One region of the Halomonas sp. AOP25-F1-15 genome, then DNA from elsewhere that is predicted to be linked to it. Evidence: predicted binding sites of a transcription regulator. Region 1 holds the regulator's gene; the other holds the start of a gene.
What was found. The regulator PhoB, encoded in region 1, activates phosphate uptake and scavenging genes when phosphate is short. The targets are predictions, from matches to a motif close to TGTCATANNNNTGTCANA.
Positions count from the first base shown of each region.

Region 2: ACT3TF_RS07160 (PhoX family protein) is a predicted target of PhoB. The motif match lies at 3,886-3,903, and genes of this name have one in related genera.

Region 1 covers NZ_JBQSXV010000006.1:129,778-136,916, forward strand. The annotation lists gene ACT3TF_RS12830 (NAD(P)/FAD-dependent oxidoreductase) at 1-14, opposite strand, end outside; gene ACT3TF_RS12835 (chorismate--pyruvate lyase family protein) at 161-700, shown strand; gene ubiA (4-hydroxybenzoate octaprenyltransferase) at 736-1,626, shown strand; gene phoB (phosphate regulon transcriptional regulator PhoB) at 1,738-2,427, shown strand; gene phoR (phosphate regulon sensor histidine kinase PhoR) at 2,430-3,716, shown strand; gene ACT3TF_RS12855 (hypothetical protein) at 4,023-4,334, shown strand; gene ACT3TF_RS12860 (hypothetical protein) at 4,940-5,242, shown strand; gene ACT3TF_RS12865 (hypothetical protein) at 5,492-5,812, shown strand; gene cysZ (sulfate transporter CysZ) at 5,873-6,604, opposite strand; gene phoU (phosphate signaling complex protein PhoU) at 6,681-7,139, opposite strand, start outside.
Region 2 covers NZ_JBQSXV010000003.1:267,617-274,755, forward strand. The annotation lists gene ACT3TF_RS07140 (heme/hemin ABC transporter substrate-binding protein) at 1-350, opposite strand, end outside; gene ACT3TF_RS07145 (ChuX/HutX family heme-like substrate-binding protein) at 347-1,399, opposite strand; gene ACT3TF_RS07150 (TonB-dependent receptor domain-containing protein) at 1,446-3,422, opposite strand; gene hemP (hemin uptake protein HemP) at 3,531-3,722, opposite strand; gene ACT3TF_RS07160 (PhoX family protein) at 3,967-6,102, shown strand; gene ACT3TF_RS07165 (LysE/ArgO family amino acid transporter) at 6,147-6,773, opposite strand; gene ACT3TF_RS07170 (LysR family transcriptional regulator ArgP) at 6,871-7,139, shown strand, end outside.

The sequences.
Region 1 (7,139 bases):
TATGATGCGGGCATGCAGACATCCAAAAGGTCGTTAAAAGAGTTATTGAAAGAGTTATTGAAAAAGCTGCTGAAACCAAAGCCTGTTAGAGCGTCATGTTACACTAGCTGCTCCCGTTATTGCCCTGGAGAACTCGGTGACATCACCCGCTGGCCGGCAAATGTATCTCTTTCCACGCTGGCGCCCCGTCCATGCGGCGCGCCCCGCGATGAGCTCTCCATGGTGGCAGTGGGTAGCCTCCACCGATTCGTTAACCGCTCGTTTAACAGCCGCAGGCGGTGGCAAGCCTTTTCGGGTGCGTTTACTGCGCCAAGGTGTGGGATGGCCGCTGCCCGATGAAGCCCAGGCGCTGGGGATTGGCCCTAAACGCTATGCATGGCTGCGTGAAGTAGCGCTGTGTTTAGATGAAACGCCGTGGGTGGTCGCGCGCTCAGTAGCGCCGTTGACACAGCTAAAAGGCCAGCGTTTAGATCGTTTGGGCGAGCGTTCGTTAGGCAGCTGGTTATTTCGCCAGCCAGACTTAGTGCGAGGGCCATTAGAGGCGACAACACAACGCCCGCCTTTTGCTAGCCTACATGGGGTCGAGCAGAATTGTAGCTGGGGCCGACGCTCCGTATTTACGCATGGCGGCCTGTCGTTATTGGTACAAGAGTACTTTTTGCGGGCAATGGCGGATGACCTTGATCTGCCTTCGCGCTAGGCTAGCAGCTGCGTTTTCTTTTTCGTGAGGTAAGCATGGATCGTTCACTGTTGCGGCCGAAGGGATTGGCTCGCGTGGCAGACTTTTTACAGCTGATGCGCTTGGATCGGCCCATAGGCACGTGGCTATTAATGTGGCCCGCTCTTTGGGCGCTATGGATTGCCGCGCAGGGCGTGCCGGGGCGCAATGTGCTGCTTATTTTTGTTGCCGGCGTTTACGCCATGCGTGCCGCAGGCTGCGTGGTGAATGACTATGCCGACCGTCATTTTGATGGGCATGTAAAGCGCACTAAAAATCGTCCTCTAGCCACCGGTCGTATTAGCGAAACCGAGGCCCAGCTGCTGTTTATCGCATTGATCGCGATATCCTTCATTTTGGTGCTGCTGACCAATTGGTTCACGGTGATGCTCTCGCTGGGTGGCGTGCTGCTAGCGATTATTTATCCGTTTATGAAGCGCTATACCAACCTTCCTCAGGTCGTGCTGGGCGCCGCCTTTGCTTGGGCGATCCCCATGGCGTTTGGCGCTGTGCTGGGCTATGTCCCGCTGGAGGCTTGGCTATTGTTTTTTGCTAATGTGGTTTGGACCGTGGCGTACGATACCCAGTACGCCATGGTGGACCGCGACGATGATTTAAAAATCGGTATTAAATCGACAGCCGTGCTGTTTGGTAATGCGGACCGCGTCATTATTGCTTTATTACAAGTGGTGACGTTGCTGCTATTAGCATGGGTAGGGTGGCGAGTGGGTCTAGGCGGTTTTTTCTGGTTAGGACTCGCGGGAATGGCGGCCACTTTTCTGCATCAGCAGCGGTTAATTTTTCACCGTGCCCGAGATGCGTGCTTTCAGGCGTTCCTCAATAATTTTTGGTCAGGTTTGTTTATTTTCGCGGGTATTGCGCTAAGTTGGTGGCCTGTGGCGGGCTAATAATCGCCGCTGTCATGTAACTGTCATCAAGTCATGGTGTTATCGTCATCGATATGTCATTGAGCTATTTTTCATTGAATTAGCTCTCTTTGCACCCCTTGAGGCTCTGGTATGACTGCCAAGACCGTTTTGATTGTCGATGATGAGGCGCCGATCCGCGAGATGATTGCGGTAGCGCTGGAAATGGCTGACTATCGCGTGCTCGAAGCGGATAACGCTCAGGATGCTCATGCTTTGATCGTCGACCACCAGCCTGATTTACTGCTGCTTGATTGGATGATGCCTGGCACCAGCGGTATCGAGCTTGCTAGGCGCTTAAAGCGCGAAGAAGCCACTGCTGAGATTCCCATTATTATGCTGACCGCTAAAGGCGAAGAAGATAATAAGATTCAGGGGCTTGAAGCCGGTGCTGATGACTATATTACCAAGCCTTTTTCGCCTCGCGAGTTGGTGGCACGGCTTAAAGCCGTTTTGCGTCGTGCAACGCCGCGTGGTGTTGAAGATCCCGTAGAGGTTAATGGACTGCTGCTTGATCCGGTGAGTCATCGCGTCAGCTCCGATGGTAAGGCGCTTGAGATAGGCCCAACGGAATATCGTCTGCTGCAGTTCTTTATGACGCACCAGGAGCGCGCTTACACGCGTAGCCAGCTGCTTGATCAAGTGTGGGGTGGCAACGTGTACGTTGAAGAGCGCACGGTAGATGTACATATTCGCCGGTTGCGTAAAGCGCTAGGCGAAACCCATCAAAATCTGATTCAAACGGTTCGGGGCACCGGTTACCGTTTCTCTTCACGGGTATAAATGTGCGCCTATGGAGCCGTGAACTGTGGCAACTGGCCTGGCTAGCCACGCTGGGGACAAGCATTGGCTGGCTATTGGATGCAGCGGGGCTGGGGCTGGCTTCTGGACTGGCAGTGTATCTGTTTTATCACTTGCGGCAGCTGCGCGCGCTGTATCGATGGCTAACCCTGCAACCCCATGATGAACCACCTGCTGCCCAGGGGATATGGGGCGAACTGTTTGATCGCTTATATCGCTATCAAAAAAGCCAGCGCATTACACAAAGTCGGCTGCGTGCCACTTTGGCGCGTATTCAAGAGTCGTCAGAGGCGATGCGCGATAGCGTCGTTATGCTTGACCGCCACGGAGATTTAGAGTGGTGGAACAGCGCTGCAACCACGATGCTTGGGCTGCAGACGGCCCACGACCGTGGCCAGCACATTACCAATTTACTCCGCGATCCGGGCTTTATAAGCTACTTCAACGCCCGCCACTATAGTGAACCGCTAACGCTAACATCGCCCATTGATGAGCGATGCATTCTGCAGTACCAAATTACCCTGTACGGCGACGATGAGCGGCTAGTGATGGCGCGAGATATCACGCGTCTGCATCGTCTGGAGCAGATGCGCCGTGATTTTGTGGCCAATGTATCCCACGAGCTACGTACCCCTCTGACCGTGCTTTCTGGCTATTTAGAAACCTATGGCGATCTTGCCGAGCAGCTACCTCCGCGCTTAGGTAAAGGTATTCAGCAAATGCAGGAGCAGACGCAGCGAATGCAGAACCTGGTCAATGACCTATTGCTGCTGTCCCGGTTAGAAATTGACCAAAGTGGTAAGGATCATCAGCCGTTGTCGCTGGGCCCTTTGCTACAGAGTGTTCGTGAGGATGCGCTAGCGCTATCGGATCAGCGGCATACCATCACTATTGCGCTTGACAGCAAGGCACGTCTGCTAGGAAGCGAGCAGGAAATGCGCAGCGCGATTTCTAATCTCGCGTTTAACGCTGTTCGCTACACGCCGCCAGGGAGCCACATCACGTTGCGCTGGAAAGATAACCAAGCTGGCGGAGCCTGTATTGACGTTGAGGACAACGGCGAGGGAATTGATCCTGTGCACATCCCTCGGCTGACCGAACGCTTCTACCGCGTTGATAAAGGGCGTAGCACGACGACGGGCGGTACTGGTTTGGGCTTGGCAATTGTCAAACACGTGCTGCTACGCCATGATGCTCAGCTATTGATTGAATCTCACCCGGGTAAGGGTGCTTTATTCCGCTGTACATTCTCCGCTTCGCGCCTTAGCTAGCCCTAAAATGCCTGCTGCACAATATTTGTAGAAGTGTGCAATATTGGCATGTAAGATTGGTAAAACTTTACTCATGTGTCATTTTTACACACTATTTGGGTGCGCTTTATCGCTAATTAAGATTTATTTCGTAATCTTATTTTTTATAAGTTTTTGATAATTATTGTTTTTATTTTATTATATTAGATTTTGGCATGTCTGCTGCAGCGAATATAAGCAAGTAAGAGAGATGACCGCAGGAATTGCTGGCTGAACTTAGCCTTTCTTTCTTAGTTAAGCGGTTTAAACAGCGATCGGAGGTGGAATATGATGTCCAAGGAATTACTCAAGAAAGCTGGCATTCTAGGTTTAACGTTTGGCTTGATGGCTAGCCCGCTAGCGTTCGCAGAATCTGAGCAAAGTACATCTATTGATCAGAACCAAGATATTACTGCGGATGACGAGGCGATGGATCCGCAGGGTACTCACACGGATACCGCCAGTGAGCAAAATCAGCACGATTTAACGCATGATGTTGGTGATGACGCCAGCGATATGGATCCAAACTCTACTAGTAATTCAGATGATGCTAATTTTGATAGCACAGAAGAGTTGCCTGAAGAAAATAGCGGTATGTAATGACCGCACTGAAAGATAGTACTGAGAGCCTGTAAAGACTCTGCTATAGGGATGTTTTTAGATTCAAGGATGAATCAATAGGAAATCAAAACGTTAGTGAGGGTAACATCCACGGTTGGAGTCCCGCACAAGGAATGGAAGCTAGCGTTAGCATTACCTATCTGCAAGCTAGACATTAAGCCTCACCTCAGGTGGGGCTTAATTTTTTGCTGTCTGCTGTTTTTTTACTGCCCTTAGCTTTTTTCAATGTTGCTCGTTAAATATGGTTAACTGACTGCGCGCCTCTTTAGTGATATCGATCATCCCTATATTTTTTCAACTCAGCAACGCTGCTTTTTTCTAGCAGTGTGTCAAAAAGGCACATACAAACTTGCGCATGTGACATTTGTGCACAGTTATTTAGCGTGGTTGTTGTTTTTGCGTCATATTATTGTGCGCAATGTATGTGTTATATACTATTGATTAATAGTGTTTTTTATAATCTATATTAGTTGTGGCATTCTTTATGCTTACTAAGGGTAAGGAAGATGATTAAGTTAAAAAGTTTGCCATGAAGGCGCTTCTTCTTCCACGCCAGCGGTATAAACAGTTTCAGGAGTGTCAAAATGTTAAATATTTTTGTTAAAAAAGCAGCTTTAGTGGGTATTTCACTAACGTTATTGGCTAGCCCCTTTGCATTTGCAAATTTTTCAATTAATGCGAATCAAGATCGCGCAGTTGATATTGAGCCCATTCAGGCCCAGTCAGAGCGCACAGTAGGCCAGGCTGACGTTAGCCCATCCGACTTAATGTATGATGAAGGCGACTATCCTGCGGTTATAAAGGCTGAGTCAACGAATGCCAGCGTTGATGTTGATTTTACGGCTAAAGACTTAACGCATGACGAAGGCGATGGACAGGTTTGGTAAGCGATTTGCAATCGTAGAGTTATATGACGCCTTTGACCCCGCCTATGCGGGGTCTAGTTTTTTGTATCTAATATTATTTTAAATAAAGATATGATTTTTCAGCTGTTTTAAATATTTTTATTTTTTTGGCATCCAGTATGCACTCCTAACACGTACAATTAGTTGAAAACCATAGCCGCTGTGAAGTAATGCGATAACGGTTACTTTTACTACTCGTTAGCGGTACGTAGCAGTAATGAGGAGAACGCCATGTTATTGAAAAAATTAAGCAAAAAAGTCGCCATTGTAGGTATTTCTTTCGGTTTGGTTGCTAGCCCGCTGGCAATGGCTCACCCATCCATCGAGTTGAATAAAGATCGCGCAGTTGGTCAGGACGTCATCGATAAGCCACAGTCTCAAATGTCTGATGATTCTCAAGTATCTCCACGTGATCTAACGCGTGATGACGGTGATAGCCTTGATTTCTCACCGTCTAGCAGTGCTGCTGATTCTGGCAAAAGCGCGCGCCGTGGTACTCAATACAGCCCGCAAGATCTGACCCGTGATGTAGGCGATAGCACTGACTGGTAGCCACTAGCAGTACGGTGACCGCTAGCGCCCATAGGCCCCGCTTCTGCGGGGCCTATGCGTTTAACTTGGCGTAATATCTCGAACGCCCCGATAGTGTTCGTCCCACATCAGTACGGCACCCGCCACCGCGCCTGGAATCAGAAATAAATTGGCTAGCGGAATCCAGGTAATCAGCGTAATTAATCCGCCATAGGTCAGGCTTTGCCACCAGCGCTTCGCGAGGCGATGGCGCATATCTTTAAAGGTTACCTTGTTGTTATCCATCGGATAATCCAGATAGGTTATCGCCATGATCCACGCTGAGAATAGTGCCCAGAGTAGTGGCGCAACCAAATTCAGGCCAGGAATCCAGCTGATGATAAACAGGCCGATCGCACGAGGTAGAATATAGGCGAGTTTTACAAACTCTCGACCCACCGCATCGATAGCCGTCTGGGTAAGGTTGCGGTCATCAAGGGGTTCGCGCCCGGTTGCCTGTATTTCAACTTTAGCGGCCAAAAAACCGTAAAAAGGCGCGGCAATGAAGCTGGTAATGAGCGTAAATGTAAAAAACACGACGACGATTAGGCTAATCACAAACAGCGGCCAAATAAGCCACGACAGCCATTCAAGCCAGGTGGGCACCATGTCCATCCAGTGCGCCAACCAGCCGTCAAAACGTGAGAGCACAAAGCTGAGCATACTGATGTAGACGATGAGGTTGATTAGAATGGGCAAGAAAATATAACGCCGCATACCCGGCTGATAAACACAGCGTGTACCTCGGCTAAGGGCAGTGACAGCATCCAGCATTGGGTGACTCCTCATGATTCAAGCGTCCAGGCTGCCAGGCAGCCTGGACGTATTGCAGGAGGAAACCCTAATCAGGTCAAGGCTTTTTTAACCCTTGCGGGTCTAGGTTGTCAGGATCGCTGTGACGGATATCCAAGCCTTTCACGAGATAGACTACGTACTCCGCAAGATTATCAGCATGATCGCCCACGCGCTCAAGCGCACGCAGTACCCACATGATGCTCAGTACTGACGTAATCGAGCGTGAATCTTCCATCATGAACGTCATTAATGAACGCATAGCGCTGCTGTACTCATCATCTACCAGCTCGTCTTCACGCACTACCTGCATAGCGAGATCGGTATCAAAGCGAGCAAAGGCGGTTAGCGCATCGCGCAGCATTTTACGCACGTGCTCGCTAATGTGACGTACTTCCACCAGCCCGCGAATGGTGCTGGTGCTTTCGCTTAACAGCAGCGCGTTACGGGCAATTTTGCTGGCTTCATCGCCAATGCGTTCCAGGTCAGAGGTAGCGCGAATAACGGCAAGCACCAG
Region 2 (7,139 bases), on a different contig from region 1:
GTTATCCCCACTGCCGTCAGCTGTTCCAGCACTTCTTTCGGGCCGGCATGCTCGGCGGCCAGCACGCGGTCAGGCTGAACCGACAGCACGCTTTCCGCAGAGAGCTGGCGTAAGTAACCAACCGAAGGTAAGTCAGCCATGGCCGGGGGATAAAGGACGGTATCGTCGCGAGCGATCACGTTGGCGTCGGCACTCAGTGCGGCCAGTGTTTCGGCGATATCACCACCGAGGACTACCCAGCGCTCGTTAGTCGACGGTTGCTCGTCGGCATGGGCGAGAGGGGTGCCCACGCACAGCCATGCCAGTGTCATCATTGCCACTAAGCGGGAAGCCACGTGCTGCTGAGTCATGCAACCTCCGCACAGCTTTCCAGCGTGCTTAGTAGCTGCCGCCAGTCTCGCCTTTCTACCTGACCTTCTTGGCGTTCAGCGTAAATTTGCAGCGCAAGAGTCCCTTCACTATCGAAGGCTTCAATGCTGGTAACGCCGCCATCACGGTTGGGCTTGCTGACTTGCCAGATGTGATTAACCGCCGTGTCATCAATGTGCAGGGTGAATTGATCGCCAAATAGGTTCAGCCAACCGCGGGCGCGCTGCGGAGGAGGGACGATGCCCGTACGTATCTGCACGCAGCCGGGGCTTGCCACAAAGAGCATAAGCGGCAGAGCCTGTTGGCTCGCCTGGGTTAGCAATGTTTCCAGTGCATTGGTAGGCAAGGCTCGGGTGAAACGACCTTCCATGAGCGTGTTGGCCTCGATACGCTCTAATTGATGCCGTCTCAGTAGCGTGAAAAATTGGTGGACATCGCGCATCGCGCTCCACTCGCTGGCGAGAGAGGGCGTGTCGGGAAGCTGTCGCGGTAAGCGTGGCGCTAACTGGGTAAAGGCTGGCGAATCTCTATTGCCCATGGCCATTAGTTCGTCCCAAGGGCGCGGCAGCGGGTCTTCGAGGGCAAAGCATTTGTGGATAGCGCGCCCATGGCGATCAAACACCTGAATGCTCCAGCGCCATGTCTCTTTGCCTTCGAGTGGCGGCATCGTGTCCCGAATTAAGCAGGCCCAGTGCCAGTGCGAATAGAGCAGTCTTAGATCTAGGCCGCCGGGACCAAGCAACAGCCCCGTTTGCGGCCCGCCGTTTAGCTCAGGGTAATCGCCGTTTTGCTCGAGTACTGCTAAGCGAGAGCGGGTGAGCGCTTTAACACAGCCCAGTTGGGGTAGGTAAGCGGCAAGTTCATTCGGTGCTAAGGGTAGCGTCCACACATCGCGCCCGAGGCGGGCGGCCTGGAGTTCGCCTTCGCTAATCGCTAAGCGCTCGGCAATGTCAATCGCGGGTAGCCGTGGCTGGGCCGCTCGCGCCGCGTCGAAAGCTTCGTAAATAGCGATTTGTTGAGACTCAATCATGACTTACCTCTGCATAGGTCACTGAGTGGGTTGATGACTATCTTGGTTACCACTGCCAGTTGAGCGTCGCGAATAGGCTGCGCCCATCGCCTAGACTGCCATCGGGGCGGTACCACACTTTGTCGCCTGCATTGGCGAGCCGCAGCGAGGTGTCAACGGCCGGAGTAAGACGCCAGGCAAGATGTAAATCGTGAAGGCCGTAGCCAGGTAGACGCTCGTCGTCGCTCTGCTTATCGAAGGATTGAGCGAATCGGCTTTGCCAACCTAGGCGAATATTGCTGCCATAGAGCGCCAGCTCACTGCCCAGCGTTGCTTCTAGCGGTGTTTGGCTGCCCAGTGGGTCGCCAGAGTCGCGGTCTTTGCCGGAGACTTCCGAAAGACCGGCAAAGCTGGTCAGTGATGGGAGAGCGCTAGGCTGCCATGTCACGCGGGCGTCATAGCCCCATAGCTGAGCACGTTGAATGTTCACCGCCTGGGTAGTGCCTGCCATGATGTCGACCTGAGTGTCGATAAAGTCGTCCGCGCGGGTGTCGAAATAGCTGGCGCGTACCTGCCAATCGCCCTGGTGCCAGACCACGCCGCTTTCCCACGTGCTGCTGGTTTCGGGGGAAAGATTGGGGTTGGGTATCCAGTAGTTGTCCGGGGTGCAGAAAAATGGCCCGGCGCAGAAACCGGCAAAATGACGCTCGTTGGCGTAAAGCTCGGAGAGACTAGGTGCGCGGAAAGCCTCGGCGTAGCCAGAGAACAGCATCAGCGCATCATCAGGACGCCAGGCAAGACGAAAGCGTGGCGATACTTGATCATGGACACTGTCACCATCGTCTTGCCCGGTAGCGTCGTAGCGATCAAAGCGCGCACCCAAACCAACATCAAACTGACCCGCGCCGCCATCAGACAAATAGCGCCCCGCCGTTAGCGTGGTATCTAAATACGCGGCTTGGGTGTCAATGTCGGCTTTTGGGAAGCCGTTGGCTTCACCCTCTGGGCGCTGGCGGGCCTGTTCCAGTTCGGCGCCAAACACCAGTGTTTGGGAGAGCCAGCCGTGATCCATACGATGGTAGCCATCGCTTTGCAAGCCGATACGTTCTAATGAGCGGCTGGCCTGGGGCTCATCAATATCCTGCTGGCTAAAGGTTAGCCGCGAGGTGATCTCGGTCGCGGCGCCAGGCTGCCAGCGATGGCCAAGCTGCACGTTATTGCTCTCAACATCGCGGTCACGCAGTGGGCTGCTGGCATCTGTTGAAAGCTGCTGAGGGTTGGCAGGCTGGGTTGCGCGCTCGTCGTAATGCTGCCAACTGATAAATACCCGCTGGTCGTCGTTTGGCTCCCAACCGCCTTTTAACAGTAGGCTGTTGAGGGTGGCGTCTTCCTCTGCTTGATCGCCACCGGCGCGCCGAATATCGCCAGACTCACTGCGGCCGACTGAAAATAAGCCATCCACCTTGCCGTTGGCGGTATCGCGGCGGCCAAAGGCCGTTAGGCTGCCGCGTAATTCATCGCTAGCGGTGGCGCCACCAACGGAAAGGCGTACGCCGCTATCTTCGCCAGGTGCCAGCAGGTCATCGGCATCAACGCTCGTAAAGCTGACCACACCCCCCATCGCATTGCTGCCGTATAAGCTGGAGAGGGCGCCGCGAGCTACCTGTACTTCCTGAATTAAGCCAGGGTCGAGGAAAAAGTTGCCGACATGGCCCGTCGAAATATCCTGCCGCACGCCGTCTAAACGTATCAGCACGCCTGAGCGACCAAAACCACGCATACTCAACGTCTGACCGTTGCGGCGTCCCTGGCCAGCGACATGCAGACCCGGCTGGCGGCTAAGGATGTCTTCCACTCGGCTAGCCGTTGCTAGCACCGCATCATTGCGGTTAATGATGTCGATAATCAGCGGTGCCCGAGAGAGGTCCGTCGGCGCGCGAGTGCCCGTCACCGTTACCGGATTAAGTTCAGCATCGTCTGCAAAAGCGGCGAGTAGAGGGAAAAAAGTGAGGCAAAGGCCGCTGAACGCGCATGTGTATTTCATGAGCCGGATAGTTCCAACAAAGAGAGGTGGAAGACATCGCTGGCTGAGTGCAGTTAGGCTGCAATATGGCTGGCTGTTGCTGTATTAGTTTTTAAAATTAGGGTGTGCTTATGCGTTAAGGATTAACTTGCCACTTTTGGTGCGACGCAAGATATAGCGTCTTTGTTCATGATGAATAATCAGCTGACCAGCGCTGCCCAGCAGCTCTTTACTATCCACTTCACGCGCCGCTATAGGCGCCACTACTGGCGCCACTACTGGCGCATGGCGTTGCTCAGCGCCCTTGTCGGGAAACTGCATGCGATAATGACTCCTGTGCTAATGATAACTATTAGCGTTAATTTAACAGAGTTGAGAATGCTACTCAATAGGCTTTGGAAGGTAAACGCTTGTCATCATGCGATTAATGGCAGCAACTGTGCCAAAAGGTGTCTTTAATTTACCTATATACAGGCATGCAGACCGTCATCGCGCTGTCATTTTGCTCAGTTAAAGTCTCTTGAAATTCAATCGTTAGCTTAAAACGATACGAGGGAGACCCAACATGAGTAAAGAGATCGAAGATCATCGTCTGCTTAACCCAAGCCGCAATGAACCGTTCGCAGCGGTATTGGCAAAACATGTATCTCGGCGCGATGTGATGCGTGGCGGCTTAAGCATGGCGGCGGCCTCAATGCTTAGTTTTGGTGGCGCCGCTCAGGCGCTTGCCTCAAACGGTGCGCACAAAACACCGCTGACGCTGGCCTTCGAAGCCGTACACGGTTCACGGACTGACGCGATAGTGGTGCCAGAAGGCTATGTGGCACAGGTGCTAGTACCTTGGGGTACGCCGCTAAACGACGGCGATACCTGGCAGGCTGACCAGCCGATGACGCCTGAGCGTCAGGCTGTGAGTGTGGGCATGCACCATGACGGCATGGCAGGGTTTGCGCTGGATGCCGATAACGCCTCGCGTCGATTTGTACTGGCGCTTAACAATGAGTATATCGATCAAGAAGCGCTGTGGGCACCTCAGGGTGGTCCGACTAATGCAAAAAGCGGTAAGCGGCCCGCCGATGAGTCACGCACCGAGATCAATGCCCATGGCGTCACCATGGTTGAGGTTGAAAAAGATGCCAACGGCCACTGGGCACATGTGCCGGGCTCGTCTTATAACCGCCGCTTTACCAGCGCAACAGTGATGGAAATCGCAGGCCCTGTTGCCGGTAGCGACTACGTCAAAACGCAGTTTTCACCGTCGGGCATGCAGACCCGAGGCACCAACAATAACTGTGGCAACGGTGTTACTCCCTGGGGTACCTATATTGCCTGCGAAGAGAACTGGCCGGATATTTTCGTTAACCGTGGTGAACGCTTCCAGGACGATGCGCGCATCGGTATTCCTACCGATAAAAGCCGCTATGGCTGGGATACCTCGGCAGGCGATGCCTCTGAGGACAACGATGAGTTTGGCCGTTTCGATATTACTCCACGAGGTGAACACGCGGCTGACGACTATCGCAACGAGGCGCGCTCGTTTGGCTATCAGGTAGAAGTGGACCCGTATAGCGATGCGCTCGCCGTTAAGCGCACGGCACTGGGTCGTTTTCGCCATGAAGGCTGCTGGCTGGGCAAGCTGGAAGCCGGTCAGCCGGTGGTTTACTACTCTGGCCATGATTCGCGCAATGAGTATGTCTATAAATACGTTTCTGATGCCCTCTGGAATCCCGCTGATGCCAACCGCCCCGGCGAAGAATACGACCGCTTGGCTATCGGTAGTCGATATATGGATAACGGCACGCTGTATGTGGCCCGTTTCCATGCCGATGGCAGTGGTGAGTGGCTAGCGCTGACGCCTGATGCGACAACGCAGGATGGCCGCACGCTAGCCGTGGCGCTGGGCTTGGCAGACGACGACCACGCAGGAATTATCATTAATACCTGTGATGCGGCGGATTTTATGGGCGCAACACCAATGGACCGGCCAGAATGGGCGGCTGTCGACCCTACATCAGGCGAGGTATACCTCACGCTGACCAATAATACTCAGCGTACCGCCGAAGAAACCACGCCGACGTTTACCAATACCGGTGACGACATTGAGCAGTTAGGCGTTGGTTATGGCACAGCGCCCACCAATGCGTCCAACCCGCGTGCCAATAACGAAGCGGGGCATATTATCCGCTGGCGCGAAAGCCGTTTGCCGAACGCCTTCACCTGGGAAGTGTTTGTGTTTGGTGCCGCGGCAAGCGATGTGGATAACCACTCTGGCCTGAGCGAAATGAACCAGTTCGCGAGCCCCGATGGGTTGTGGTTCGACGAACGTGGTGACGGCCAGGGGATTCTTTGGATTCAAACCGATAATGGCTATGGCGGGTTAACGGAATATACAAACGATCAATTGCTTGCGGTAGTACCTAACGGGCTGGGCGATATTCAAGGCACCGGCCCGGTAATTAACAATAGCAATCAGCAGCAGCTAAAGCGTTTCGCGGTAGGGCCTAATGGCAGTGAAGTCACCGGTATCTTTGCCACGCCGGATAAAACCGCGCTGTTTATCAATATTCAGCACCCCGGCAACTGGCCCGCTGACGGCGGCGCGCTGGTTCAAGACGCCACCATTGCCGCCAGCGGCCAAGTGCGCCCACGAGCTGCGACGGTGGTCATTCAGAAACGCGATGGTGGTCCGGTGGGGGTGTAACCTCAGCCCTGTAGCGCACAGCGTCGAACTACTCGGCGATAGCCCTAAAGCCCATCGACAAGCAGCTGAAAGGCAATGGTCGCCATCATAATGGCTACGCCAATATCGATCAGTCGCCAAGTTAACGGCCTTGATAGCCAGGGCGCTAGCCAGGAAGCTCCCAGGGCTAGCGCGCTAAACCATAGCGCCGAGCCGCTAGCTGCGCCCAGCGCGTAGGCGCTCGGAACTGGCTGCTGGGCACCTAGCGAGCCAATCAGCACGACCGTGTCGAGATAAACATGCGGATTGAGCAGGGTCACGGCCAGTGTCGCCAGCATCACCGCGTGGAAAGAACGCGCCTGCGTGCCGTTTGCCTCAAGCGTAACGGGGCGCCAAGCGCGGCGCAGTGCTTGGCTTGCGTACCAAAGCAGAAAAGCAATGCCTCCCCAGCGCGCAATGCCGAGCAGTAGCGGGCTTTGCATCAATATGCCTGCCAATCCGAATACGCCCGCGGCTACCAGCACCGCGTCGCAAACCATGCATACCAACGCTACGGCTAAATGATATTCACGGCGTAGGCTTTGTGAGAGCACAAACGCATTCTGAGCACCAATCGCCATAATTAGCCCGATAGCGACCAGCAGGCCGTTGATATAACTTTGCCCCATACCCTGCCACACACCCTGCCACATAGCGGCCTACTTAATGTTGATGAAATTGTTGGTAAGTGTGCTGCCGCTGCGTGTATAAGGAAAACGAATATTACTGATATACCATTAGGAAAATGAATTGCTTGATTACAAATTATTGGCGGCGTTAGCGGCCGTCGTCGAGCAGGGTGGTTTTGAGCGGGGAGCACAAGCGCTGGGGCTGTCGCAGTCGGCTATCTCTCAGCGTATCAAGCTGCTTGAAGCACGTATTGGCCAGCCTGTGCTGATTCGAGCGACGCCGCCCGCGCCGACCGATGTTGGCCGTCGATTGCTCAATCATGTGCAGCAGGTGCGCTTGCTTGAACGCGACCTTCAAGACCAAGTGCCAATGCTCGATGACGCCATGCC